DNA from 3 places in the Streptomyces sp. DSM 41931 genome. Region 3 is predicted to be linked to each of the others. Evidence: riboswitches for the same ligand, from Rfam matches in the RefSeq annotation. Region 3 holds a riboswitch; each other region holds the start of a gene.
What was found. A riboswitch is a leader RNA that binds a small molecule or an ion and turns the genes downstream of it on or off. The one in region 3 is predicted to bind cyclic di-AMP.
Positions count from the first base shown of each region.

Region 1: it holds a riboswitch for cyclic di-AMP, as region 3 does, so the genes downstream of both, ACP7TJ_RS19040 (transglycosylase SLT domain-containing protein) here and ACP7TJ_RS28865 (M23 family metallopeptidase) in region 3, are expected to answer to the same signal.
Region 2: it holds a riboswitch for cyclic di-AMP, as region 3 does, so the genes downstream of both, ACP7TJ_RS15175 (M23 family metallopeptidase) here and ACP7TJ_RS28865 (M23 family metallopeptidase) in region 3, are expected to answer to the same signal.

Region 1 is NZ_CP189902.1:4,076,541-4,080,724, forward strand. It holds gene fahA (fumarylacetoacetase) at 1-1,000, opposite strand, end outside; gene ACP7TJ_RS19035 (HAD family hydrolase) at 1,265-2,137, shown strand; gene ACP7TJ_RS19040 (transglycosylase SLT domain-containing protein) at 2,101-2,574, opposite strand; cyclic di-AMP (ydaO/yuaA leader) riboswitch at 2,578-2,705, opposite strand; gene ACP7TJ_RS19045 (polyprenyl synthetase family protein) at 3,274-4,184, shown strand, end outside.
Region 2 is NZ_CP189902.1:3,276,623-3,280,806, reverse strand. It holds gene ACP7TJ_RS15195 (HAMP domain-containing sensor histidine kinase) at 1-27, shown strand, start outside; gene ACP7TJ_RS15190 (response regulator) at 57-716, shown strand; gene ACP7TJ_RS15185 (dihydrofolate reductase family protein) at 803-1,936, shown strand; tRNA gene ACP7TJ_RS15180 (tRNA-Met) at 2,000-2,073, shown strand; cyclic di-AMP (ydaO/yuaA leader) riboswitch at 2,378-2,535, shown strand; gene ACP7TJ_RS15175 (M23 family metallopeptidase) at 2,548-3,570, shown strand; gene ACP7TJ_RS15170 (PrsW family intramembrane metalloprotease) at 3,677-4,184, opposite strand, start outside.
Region 3 is NZ_CP189902.1:6,314,682-6,318,865, forward strand. It holds gene ACP7TJ_RS28850 (helix-turn-helix domain-containing protein) at 1-412, shown strand, start outside; gene ACP7TJ_RS28855 (DUF6126 family protein) at 409-537, shown strand; gene ACP7TJ_RS28860 (tyrosine-protein phosphatase) at 571-1,368, opposite strand; cyclic di-AMP (ydaO/yuaA leader) riboswitch at 1,912-2,076, shown strand; gene ACP7TJ_RS28865 (M23 family metallopeptidase) at 2,081-2,995, shown strand; gene ACP7TJ_RS28870 (SGNH/GDSL hydrolase family protein) at 3,223-4,008, shown strand; gene ACP7TJ_RS28875 (MBL fold metallo-hydrolase) at 4,099-4,184, shown strand, end outside.

The DNA.
Region 1 (4,184 bases), 2.2 Mb from region 3:
AGAGGTCGCCGGTGCGCAGGGAGGCGCCGTTCACCGTCATGTGGGCGAGCTGCTGGGCGGCCGTCCAGTACATGGTGGAGAAGGGGCACTCGGAGACGGTGTGACCGTTGATCGTCACGGTGATGCGCAGGTCGTAACCGCCGGGCTCCTCGCCGGAGTCGTCCAGGTACGGCAGGAGGCCGTGGGTGCGGTCGGGCGGGGCGACGCGGGCTTCGTCCAGGGCGTCCAGCGGGGTGATCCACGCCGACACCGAGGTGGCGAAGGACTTGCCGAGGAACGGGCCGAGGGGCACGTACTCCCAGGCCTGGATGTCGCGTGCGGACCAGTCGTTGAGCAGGCACAGGCCGAAGACGTGGTCGCGGTAGGCGCTCAGCGGCACGGGCCGGCCCTGCTCGGACGGGACGCCGACGACGAAGCCGACCTCGGCCTCGATGTCCAGCCGCACCGACGGGCCGAAGACGGGGGCGGCGTCGGCGGGCGCCTTGCGCTGGCCCGAAGGGCGCACCACGTCGGTGCCGGACACCACGACGGTGCCGGAGCGCCCGTGGTAACCGATCGGCAGGTGCTTCCAGTTGGGGGTCAGGGAGTCGGCGGCGTCGGGGCGGAAGATCTGCCCGACGTTCCGCGCGTGGTTCTCCGAGGCGTAGAAGTCGACGTAGTCCGCGACCTCGAACGGCAGATGGAGGGTCACCTCGGACAGCGGGTGGTAGAAGGGCCCGACGGTCTCCCGGTGTGCCGGGACCGTCACCCACGCGGTGAGCGCGCGGCGCACGTCCGACCATGCCGTACGGCCCGCCGCCAGCAGCGGGTTGAGGGTCGGGCGGGCGAGCAGGGAGGCGTAGGGGGAGCCCAGGGCGTGTGCCGCCGCGCCGGCGTCGAGGACGTGGTCGCCCAGCCGGACGCCCACGGTGCGCTCCGTCGAACCGGGGAGCGAGAAGACGCCGTACGGCAGGTTGTGCGGGCCGAAGGGGTCGCCCTCGGGGACATCGAAGGGGGGCATCGGGTGCTGCCTCGCTTTCGTGTGCGCGGGTGCGCCACGTGTCCGTGGCCGTGCCACACGTTACGGGGTCGCGTCCCGGGGGGCTCCTGATATGAGGGACGACTCACGGGGCCCGGGTCCGGTGGAGCGCACCGTGTAACGGTCAAAAGGGAAAACAGTTCTCAACCGGTCGCGATCCGTCGGCACAAGAAGGCAAATCGCACCCAATGCGAGGGCATACGGGCGCGGTGAATCGGACGGTCCTCTTCTCCGTATTCTCTGATCATGGCCGCACCCACCGATTGTTCTCTCATCGCCACCGACCTGGACGGGACGCTGCTGCGCGGTGACGACACCCTTTCCGACCGCTCCCTCGCCGCCCTCGCCCGGGCCGAGCGGGCCGGTGTCCGGCACCTCGTGGTGACGGGCCGCCCGGCCCCCAGAGTGCGGTCGCTGCTCGACGACCTCGGCTGTACGGGGCTCGCGGTGTGCGGACAGGGCGCGCAGGTCTACGACGCCGCCGCGCGGCGGATGCTGTGGTCGGTCCGGTTGGACCGGGAGCTGGCGGAGACCGCGCTCGGCAAGATCGAGGCCGAGGTGGGGGAGGTGTACGCCGCGGTCGACCAGGACGGGGTCGACGGGCTGACGCTGATCGAGCCGGGCTACCGGATGCCGCACCCGACGCTTCCGTCGGTGCGGGCGGAACGGCGCGACGACCTGTGGGCGCGGCCGATCAGCAAGGTGCTGCTGCGTCACCCGGAGCTGTCGGACGACGCGCTGGCGGCGGCTGCCCGGTCCGTGGTCGGCTCGCTGGCCACGGTCACGATGTCGGGGCCGGGCACGGTGGAGCTCCAGCCGTGCGGGGTGACCAAGGCGACCGGTCTGGCGCTGGCCGCCGAGCACCTGGGGCTGCGCCCCGAGGACACGATCGCCTTCGGGGACATGCCGAACGACGTCCCCATGTTCCGGTGGGCGGGCCACGGCGTCGCCATGGCCAACGCGCACCCCGAGCTGAAGGCGGTGGCCGACGAGGTCACCCTGTCGAACGAGGACGACGGCGTGGCCGTCGTCCTCGAGCGACTGTTCGGGCAGACGGCCGGGCTGGGCCGTCAGAGGTCGGCTCAGTACGCGCCGAAGACGTTGTCGATCGAGCCGTAGCGGTCGGCGGCGTAGTTGCAGGCCGCGGCGATGTTGGCGACCGGGTCGAACGGGTCGAAGGCGGTGCCGGGCACGTGGTACGCCTGGAAGGTCGGGTCGATGACCTGGAGCAGGCCCTTCGACGGGGTGCCCTTCGCGGCGTTGGAGTCCCACAGGTTGATGGCGGCCGGGTTGCCGGACGACTCCCGCATGATGTTGCGGTGGATGGCGTCGTAGGAGCCGGGTATGCCGTTCTGCGCCATGACGTCCATCGCCTCGCGGATCCAGCCGTCGAGGTTGTCCGGGTACGCGGTCGTGGAGGCGGCGGTGGTGGCCTGGGTCGTGGGGGCCGCGGAGGCGCTGGTGGCGCCGAACAGCGGCAGCGCGACCACGGCGACACCGGTGCCGGCGACGGCGAGGGTGCGGACGAGGCGGCGGGGCGAGGCGAAAGCGCGCATGTCTGGGTTCCTCTCCTACGCCTGCGAGGTGAGCTGTCGGGTTCGGGCGGGAGAGTGCCCGGCCGTGCCCCTGCGGGCATGGCTTCACCCCGAGCCGTCCCGGCGCGTGTCCGGTACGGCGGCTTACCTGGGTCCCCCGCTCCTGCCGTGCGTGAGTTGGTCGTCGGGTGTGATGCGGGTGGCGGCAGGACTAGGCGTCCACCCGGCAGGCCCGGAACGTATGCGAGAGCACATGTCGGGAACAAGTGCGACGATCACACAAGGCACCGTTTGATCTTGGGATGGGCGGTTTTGCGTGCTTGATCCTTTGCGGTCGCCAAGACTCAACTCCGTTGCCCGGAGCGGGAGGACGGGCCTGTGCGAGGGTGGCCCGGAGGCCGGCGTGCGCGTGACTCACCTCACGGGACGGCGGCCGCGAGAGCATTTGCGGCCAAGGGGAATTGGCGCATCAATGGCGGCAAATCGGACTCAGAGGTGGGGCAGGATGGTTCACGGGTCGCTGTGTCCGGGAAACAGAGGTATGTCCGTTGTTATCAGCCGATCAAAAACACTCCGCTTCTGATCCCGTATCGCCCTGCTTGAGACCCCGGGCCCTGGCGGTGATCGAAACACGACCGGATACGCTGACTCGAGTGGTGGCAGCGACCTATCGACAAACCGTGTAACCGCCAGCAGACACCAGCAGACAGGAGACCCCTCGTGACCGTCGTCGGGCCGTTCGGGCTGAGCGTGCGGGACCAGGCTCTGGAAGCCGATGTCCAGGCCGGATTGACGGCTGTCGAGGAAGGACTGCTCGAAGCCACCAAGAGCGCGGTGCCGTTCATCACGGAGGCCGCCCAGCACCTGGTGCGGGCCGGCGGCAAGCGGTTCCGCCCGCTGCTCGTCATGCTCTCCGCCCGGTTCGGGGACCCCTACGCGCCCGGCATCGTGCCGTCGGCCGTCGTGGTGGAGCTCACCCACCTGGCCACGCTGTACCACGACGACGTGATGGACGACGCCGAGGTGCGGCGCGGGGTCGCGAGCGCGAACGCCCGCTGGGGCAACTCGGTCGCCGTGCTCACCGGCGACTTCCTCTTCGCCCGTGCCTCGCACATCCTGGCCGACCTCGGCCCGGAGGCCGTGCGGGTGCAGGCCGAGGCGTTCGAGCGGCTGGTCACCGGCCAGATCCTGGAGACCGCGGGCCCGCAGGACGGTCGCGACCCGGTCGACCACTACCTGGACGTGCTCGGCGGCAAGACCGGCTCCCTCGTCGCCGTCTCCTGCCGGTTCGGCGCGATGATGTCCGGCGCCGACGAGACGGTCGTCGACGTCCTCACCCAGTACGGCGAGCGGCTCGGCGTCGCCTTCCAGCTCGCCGACGACGTCCTCGACATCGCCTCCGACTCCCACGAGTCGGGCAAGACCCCCGGCACCGACCTGCGCGAGGGCATCGCCACCCTGCCCGTGCTGCGGCTGCGCGAGCGGGCGGCCCGGCTGGGCCTCGCCGAGGACCTCGCCCTGTGCGAGCTGCTCGACTCCGACCTCACCGACGACGCCCGGCACGCCGAGGCGCTGCGCCTGCTGCGCGCCCACCCCGCGCTGGACCAGGCCCGCCGGGACACCGTGCGCTA
Region 2 (4,184 bases), 3.0 Mb from region 3:
GCGCCCGCGCACGCCCCGCCCCCGTGACCGACGTCCCCGACCGGAAACGCTGAACCATGACCGACGCCGCCCCCACCCGCATCCTCCTCGCCGACGACCACGCGCTGGTCCGCCGGGGGGTCCGTCTCATCCTGGACGGCGAACCGGACCTGACCGTGGTGGCCGAGGCCGCCGACGGCGCGGAAGCCCTCGAGCTGGCCCGCGAGCACCGCCCCGCCCTGGCCATCCTCGACATCGCCATGCCGCGCCTGACCGGTCTGCAAGCGGCCCGTGAACTCTCCCGCACCCTGCCGGAGACCCGGATCCTCGTGCTGACCATGTACGACAACGAGCAGTTCTTCTTCGAGGCCCTGGCCGCCGGCGCCTCCGGCTACGTCCTCAAGTCGGTCGCCGACCGCGACCTCGTCGAGGCCTGTCACGCCACCATGCGGGGCGAGCCCTTCCTCTACCCGGGGGCGGTCAACGCCCTCATCCACAACTACCTCGACCTGGCGCGGGAGGGCCGGACCCTGCCCGCGAAGGCCATCACCGACCGCGAGGAGCAGATCCTCAAGCTCGTCGCCGAGGGCCACACCTCCCAGCAGATCGCGGACATGCTGGTGATCAGCCCCAAGACGGTGGAGCGGCACCGCGCCAACCTGCTCGCCAAGCTGGGCCTCAGGGACCGGCTGGAGCTCACCCGGTACGCCATCCGGGTCGGCCTGATCGAGCCCTGACCTCCGCTCCCGGTCGCACGGGTTGCCAGACTGGAGCCGGACCGCGCAGCGGTCCCGCCGCCGCCCGCACCCGGGAGAGCCCGCCGATGCCGTACCCGTACGTCCTGCTGTCCGCCGCCGTCTCCCTCGACGGCTACCTGGACGACACCGGCCCGGAGCGGCTGCTGCTGTCGAGCCCGGCCGACTTCGACCGGGTCGACGAGGTACGGGCGTCCGTGGACGCCATCCTGGTCGGCGCCGGCACGATCCGCGCCGACAACCCCCGGCTGCTGGTCAACTCGCCCGAGCGCCGCTCCGCCCGGATCGCCGACGGCCGCCCGGAGTACCCGCTGAAGGTCACGGTGAGCGGTTCCGGCGACCTGGACCCGACGGCCCGTTTCTGGCACACCGGCGGCGAGAAGGTCCTGTACACCACCGGCAAGGGCGCCGAACGGGCCCGCGCCCTGGGCATCGCCGCAGACGTCGTGCCGCTCGGCGACGCCCTGGACTGGCGGCGGCTGCTGGAGCACCTGCACGACGTGCGCAGGGTGCGGCGGCTGATGGTGGAGGGCGGCGGGCGGATCCACACCCAGCTGATGACCCAGGGCCTCGCCGACGAGCTGCAGCTCGTCCTCGCCCCGCTGTTCGTCGGCGACCCGGACGCCCCCCGTCTGTTCGGTCCCGGCAGCTACCAGGGCGGGCGGCTGCGCCTGGTCGAGACCCGGCCCGTAGGCGACGTCGTCCTGATGCGCTACGAGCCCACCGCGCCCGGCGCCGGCGCGCTGCCGTCCGCGGCCGACCGCCACTGGCTCGCCCTCGCCTGCGAGCTGGCCGCGCGGTGCCCGCCCTCCGAGACCGCGTTCAGCGTCGGCGCGGTCGTGGTCGCCGCCGACGGCACCGAGCTGGCGCGGGGCCACTCCCGCGAGGGCGACGACCCCGTGGTGCACGCGGAGGAGGCCGCGCTGGCCAAGGCAGACCCCACCGACCCGCGACTGGCCGGCGCCACGGTCTACTCCAGCCTGGAGCCGTGCGCCCGCCGCGCGTCCCGGCCGGCGCCCTGCGCGCGGCTGATCCTGGACGCGGGGGTGCGCCGGGTGGTCACGGCCTGGCGGGAGCCGGACACCTTCGTGACGGACGCCGACGGCAGCGCCGTACTGGCCGACGGGGGCGCCACGGTGCTGGTCCTGCCGGAGTTCGAGCAGCGCGCCAAGGCGCCGAACGGGCACCTCCTGGGCCGCTGAACGCGCCTGCGGGGAAGGTGTGTGCGGAGGACCCCGCGGATGCCGTACACTGGTGTCTACCGACGCGGGGTGGAGCAGCTCGGTAGCTCGCTGGGCTCATAACCCAGAGGTCGCAGGTTCAAATCCTGTCCCCGCTACTGAAGGCCGAGGGCCGGAATCCGAAAGGGTTCCGGCCCTCGGTGTTTCTCCCTGACGGCACTCGTTCCCCCGCCCTTCACGCACAGTGAGCGAACGGCCCCGCAGTGCATGGCAACTGGCGCCCCGTCAGGTTCGACCGGTCGCCCGAGGCGCAGTCAACTCGCCCGTTTTCGCCCGCTGATGGCGCTTAAGTCCGTGCGGAAATCGTTAACGATCAAGAGGAACGGCTTGGAATCCGGCCCCTGCGTCTATTAACGTTCGATAACGCAGCGCGGTCGTCCCAGCCGTCACAGACGTCGGCTCCGTGCGCACGCGCCGAATCCCGCAAGGGAACCGGGGAACCACCACCATGGGGTGAATCGGGCGGATACCGCCGTGACGTCACGGTTCGTATACGCGCGTAGGAGACCTTCCTGCTCCGAACCCGTCAGCTAACCCGGTAGGCGAAGAAGGAAGGAAAGGAGCGCGCCCACGTGGCGTCCAACCCGCCTGCCCCCGAGGCCCCGTTCAAGCCGAGCGACACCTTCGCCTACGGCGCCCCCGGTGCCGACGAGGGGCCCTTCGAGGAGTGGAACCCCACCGCGGAGTCCGTGCGGCCCGTGCGTGGCCGGCACCGCGTCGCCAAGCAGCGCGGAGGCGGACTCGCCCGCAGCTCCACCGTCCTGGGCGTCGGCGTCATAGCCGCCGTCGGCGCCGGCGGCATGGCCAGCGCCCAGACCGGCAAGCCGCCCGTCTCCATCTCCATGCCCGACCTCCCCAACGTGGGTTCCCTCATCTCCGACGAGGAAACGCCGAAGGGCTCCAGCACCCCCCTCAGCGACATCGGCATGGTCACCGCCGACGCCGAGGAGGGCGCCACCGCCGACGCCGGCGAGGCGCTGCGCGCCCGCATCATGGCCCAGGTCGAGCAGCAGCAGGGCCAGGCGCAGAGCAAGGCGCAGGCCGCCGCCCTCGCCGCCGCCGAGAAGGAGGCCGCCGAGGCCGCCGCCAAGGCGGAGCAGGAGGCCAAGGAGAAGGCCGAGGCCGCCAAGAAGAAGGCGGAGGAGGAGGCCGCGAAGAAGGCCGAGGCCGAGCGCCTCGCCGAGCTGGCCAAGCAGTACGCCCTGCCGACCTCCTCGTACACCATCACCTCGACGTTCGGTCAGGCCGGCGCCTACTGGTCCTCCGGCTACCACACCGGCCTGGACTTCGCCGCCCCCACCGGCACCCTGATCAAGGCGGTCCACACCGGCACGATCACCTCCGCCGGCTGGGACGGCTCGTACGGCTACAAGACCGTGCTCACCCTCGACGACGGCACCGAGGTCTGGTACGCGCACCAGTCGTCGATCAACGTCAGCGTCGGCCAGAAGGTCAACACCGGCGACGTGATCGGCCGCGTCGGCGCGACCGGCAACGTGACCGGCGCCCACCTCCACCTCGAGGTCCACCCCGCCGGCACCTCCGGCGGCGTCGACCCGGCCGCCTGGCTGGCCGGCAAGGGCCTCAGCATCTGAACCACCCCGGCGGCCGTGTCCCGGCCGCCGACGCCGTGAACGCCGGCAGCCCCGACGACGACCCCCCGACGTCAGGGCTGCCGGTTCCGCATGTCCGGGGCTCCGCTCAGCGGCGGTAGGGGTTCTCCCCGTACGCCGGATACGGCGGCTGCCCCTGCGCCGGCCACCGTGCGGGGACGGGCCCGTACGCCCATCCCGCGCCGTACGGCACCGGGGGCGCCGTGAGCCGGGCCGCGTGCTCCAGCGCCGGGCGGGCCGCCGCGCGCCGGCGCCACAGCTCCAGCAGCAGCTCCCGCTCCCGCGTCACGAAGTCCGCCCCCGCCTTCCCCGCGCGGCCCCGGTGACGCAGGAACGCCAGCGACGTCGCGTACGCCTCGTACTGGGCGACCGCCCTCGCCGCGGGCCTGCCCCCGTGCTCGCGGGCGAACTTCCGGGCGAGGCGCCGCGCGCGCATCGAGCCCAGCGCGAACGGCTCCGCCGGGCGCAGCCAGCCGGCCACCGCGTACGCGGGCAGCTCCGTGCGCACGGTCCGCAGCTCCCGCTGCCGCGTCCACACCACCAGCCAGGTCAGCAGCCCGAACGCCGGCACCATGAAGGCCCCGTACACCGCGATG
Region 3 (4,184 bases):
TACGACCGTCTCCGAGCTGCTCGGGGAGTCGGCCGCCGACCGGGACGCCGTGGTGCGCGCCGCCGACATGGACCCCACGGTGGCCGGCGGCTGGACGTACTGGCAGGCCGGAGCCGCCGGACGCGGCATGCAGGCGCTGCGGGTCCATGTGCCGCACGGCTCCCAGGGCGACATCGTGCGCGTCCACCCCGGAGAGGAGTGGCTGTACGTGCTCAAAGGGCGGCTGCGGCTGCGCCTCGGGGACGCCCTGCACCGGCTGGGCCCGGGCGACAGCGCGCACTTCGACTCGCTGACCCCGCACCGCATCGCAGCGCAGGACCCCGACGGGGTCGAGCTGCTGTTCGTCCACACCCTGTTGCAGAGTCCCACGGCCGCCCTGTGCCTGGGCCCGACCCCTGGAGAGACCCCATGAGCGGCAAGGACATGGAGGAGAAGTTCCCGCGGGCCCTGTGGGTCCGGCTGTTCGTCTACGTCGTGGTCGGGCACCTCTTCGCCGCCTTCATCTACTTCCTCTTCGAGATCGCGCCGAAGAAGTGACGGCCGCGGCGGCGGCGGACGCGGACGCGGACGTCAGTCGAGCAGACGCTCGCGCAGCCGCTCCCGGTGGGCCGGCGTGAGCCCGAGCCCCTGCTCCAGGTAGGTGTCCACGCCGCCCCACGTCTCCTCGACCGTCTCGAAGGCGGCCGCCAGATACTCCTCGCGCGCGTCGAAGAGCGGGCTGAGCAGCTCCATGACCTCGGGGGAGTAGGCGTCGGGGGAGCTGCCGCTGCGGCGCACCTTGTAGCGGCGGTGCTTGGCGTTGGACTTCAGGTAGTCCTCGACGATCGCGTCGCGCTCCACGCCCACGGCGAGCAGGGTCACCGCCACCGAGAGGCCCGCGCGGTCCTTGCCGGCCGCGCAGTGCATCAGCGCGGGCACGTTGTCCTCGGCGAGCGCGCGCAGCACCCGGGAGTGCTCGGCGGTGCGCTCCTTGACGATCATGCGGTACGAGGTGATCATCCGGTCGGCGCCCTGGCCGTCGGCGAGGATCGCGCGCAGCTGGTCCAGGTCGCCGTCGCGCACCATCTTCCAGAACTCCGCGCCGTCGGCCGGGTCGCTCAGCGGCAGGTTGACGTTGCGCACGCCCGGCAGCTCGACGTCCGGCCCCTCCAGCCTCTGGTCGGCCGCGTTGCGGAAGTCGAACACGGTGTGCAGGCCGAGCGAGGCCAGGAAGGCGGCGTCCTCGGCGGTGGCGTGGGCGAGGTGGCCGCTGCGGAACAGCACCCCCTGCCGCACCCGCCGGCCGTCCACCGTGGGCAGCCCGCCCACGTCGCGGAAGTTGCGCACCCCGGTCAGCTGGGGCTCGGTCGACGGGATCTCCTGCGTCACGGACGGCTCCTCCCACTCCGCGCCGTCGCCGCGGCTCGTCGACGGGCACCACTCGACGATACGACATGCCTGCCTGGGGCAATGAGTTGTCCACAGGGCGGTTCGACGGGGCTCGGCCACCGCGAGTGATGTTGGATTATGTGTGATCGCGTTGAATCGCGCGAGGCGCCCGTCTGGCGATCGTGGGCGAGATCGGGATGTCGCGAATGCACCGACCGCTCCGCCGGACTTCGGGTGATTAAAGCGTTCTGTCCGTTTAGGGCGCTTGGGGATAACGTGCCCTGTTAGAGCGGTGTTTGAGGAAGGGTCGCGTGAGCATCGTCATATCGGTGACCGTGTGCTGTCGCCATGTTCACGTAATTCCCCTCCGCGGCAAGGGAATTCACCGACGAGTCGCTGACGGGATCGACGCACGGTGACGTCATTTCCCCCTTTCGATCACGGAAAAAGAGGGTTCGCGGAAACCCGCGCTTGTTTCGCCGCGTCGAGGTCGCTTACGTTCCCAACCGATCCGGACGGACGCCTAATCCTGCCGCCGCCCGGAGCCCGCACACACTGACCCGACGTACGGCAGGAGCGGGGGACCCACAGGTACAACTGCCTGTTCCGGACCCCGGACACAGGCTTGGGGTTAAGCCGCGCAGCAACGCGGCCGGACATCTCCAGTCCGCACCCGACAGCTCACCTCGTAGGCGCCGGAGAGGAATTCGTCATGCCCGCGAAGGGTAAGCACCGCCGTACCAAGGCTCAGCGTCTCACCCGCTCCATCGCCGTCGCCGGAACCGGTGGCGCCGCTCTCGCCCTGCCGTTCCTCGGCGCCACCGGCGCGCACGCCGCCACGCCGCAGTCGGCCCCCGCGACGTCGGTCCAGTCGCTTTCCGTCACCGGCCAGCAGGCCAAGGCCGACAAGGGCGACGACACCCGCACCTACACCGTGAAGGCCGGCGACTACCTCGCCAAGATCGCCGAGGCCGAGCACGTCGACGGTGGCTGGAAGCAGCTCTACGCGGACAACCGCGAGGCCGTCGGTGACGACCCGTCGCTCATCCACCCGGGTCTGAAGCTCTCCGTCGACGGCAAGGCCGCCGCCAAGAGCGCGCCGAAGCAGTCCGCTTCGCCGCAGGCCGCCAAGCCCGCCGCGCCCAAGGCCGAGAAGCCCGTGCAGCAGGCGGCCGAGGAGTCCTCCTCCGACGAGGCGTCCGCCCAGACCGCCCCGTCCTCCGGCTTCACCTCCCCGGTGCCCGGCGGCGGCCTCGGCACCGCCTACAAGGTGGCCGGCAGCATGTGGTCCAGCGGCTACCACACCGGTGTCGACTTCAGCGTCCCGACCGGCACCTCCCTGAAGGCCGTCGGCGCCGGCACCGTCGTCTCCGCCGGCTGGGGCGGCGCGTACGGCAACCAGGTCGTCATCCAGCTGAACGACGGCCACTACGCCCAGTACGCCCACCTGTCCTCGCTGTCCGTCTCGGCGGGCCAGACGGTGAGCGCCGGCCAGCAGGTCGGTCTCTCCGGTGCGACCGGCAACGTGACCGGCCCGCACCTCCACTTCGAGATCCGCACCGGCCCGGACTACGGCTCGGACGTGGACCCGGTCTCGTACCTCCGCTCCAAGGGTGTCTCCATCTGACCCCTCGCGGCACCCTTCCTGACACGCGCGCCGAAGGCCGGACCCCGATCCACGGGGCCCGGCCTCCGGTGTGTCCGGGCCCGGGGCCGTACCTATTCCGGGCTTGGCCAAACCTTGACGTGGCTTATCTCACCGTGCGTCAACCCTCGCCTACGGTCGCGTAGGTCACATCCGAAGGTGAATCATGTCCGGCTGTGGCAGACGATTCGAAGAGTGACAAGGCAACAGTGATCGGGTCGTACGTGGCGGTGGGGGACAGCTTCACCGAGGGCGTCGGCGACCCCGGCCCCGACGGGGCGTTCGTCGGCTGGGCCGACCGGCTCGCCGTTCTGCTCGCGGACCGCAGACCCGAGGGCGACTTCCGGTACGTCAATCTCGCGGTGCGCGGCAAGCTGCTGGACCAGATCGTGGCCGACCAGGTCCCCCGGGCCGTCGAACTCGCCCCCGACCTGGTCTCCTTCTGCGCGGGCGGCAACGACATCCTGCGCCCGGGCACCGACCCGGACGAGGTGGCCGAGCGCTTCGAGAAGGCGATCGCCCAGCTCGCCGCGGCCGCGGGCACGGTCCTGGTGACCACCGGGTTCGACACCCGTGGCGTCCCGCTGCTCAAGCATCTGCGCGGCAAGATCGCCACGTACAACGGGCACGTCAGGGCCGTCGCGGACCGGTACGGCTGCCCGGTGCTGGACCTGTGGTCGCTGCGCAGCGTGCAGGACCGCAGGGCGTGGGACACCGACCGGCTGCACCTCTCGCCCGAGGGCCACACCCGCGTCGCGCTGCGCGCGGGCCTCGCCCTCGGCCTGAGGGTGCCCGCCGACCCGGAGCAGCCGTGGCCCCCGCTCCCGCCGCGCGGCACCCTGGACATCCGCCGGGACGACGTCCAATGGGCCCGCGAGTACCTGGTCCCGTGGATCGGCCGCCGCCTCCGCGGCGAGTCCTCGGGCGACCACGTGACGGCGAAGGGGACGCTGTCCCCGGAGGACATCCGCTCGCGGATCGCGGCGGTCGCCTGAGTCCGCGCCGGGGGCGGTTTCCACAACCGCCCCCGGCGCCGGAGCCGCCGCACATAATGGAATCCTCGATCGATTCCCACTGGAGGTACCGTGGCCGCTTCTTCCGCCCCCGGGGCGGGGCTGAGTGCCCTGCGGCCGCCGGCCTTCGGCGCGGAGCCGACCGGTGAGCGCATGGC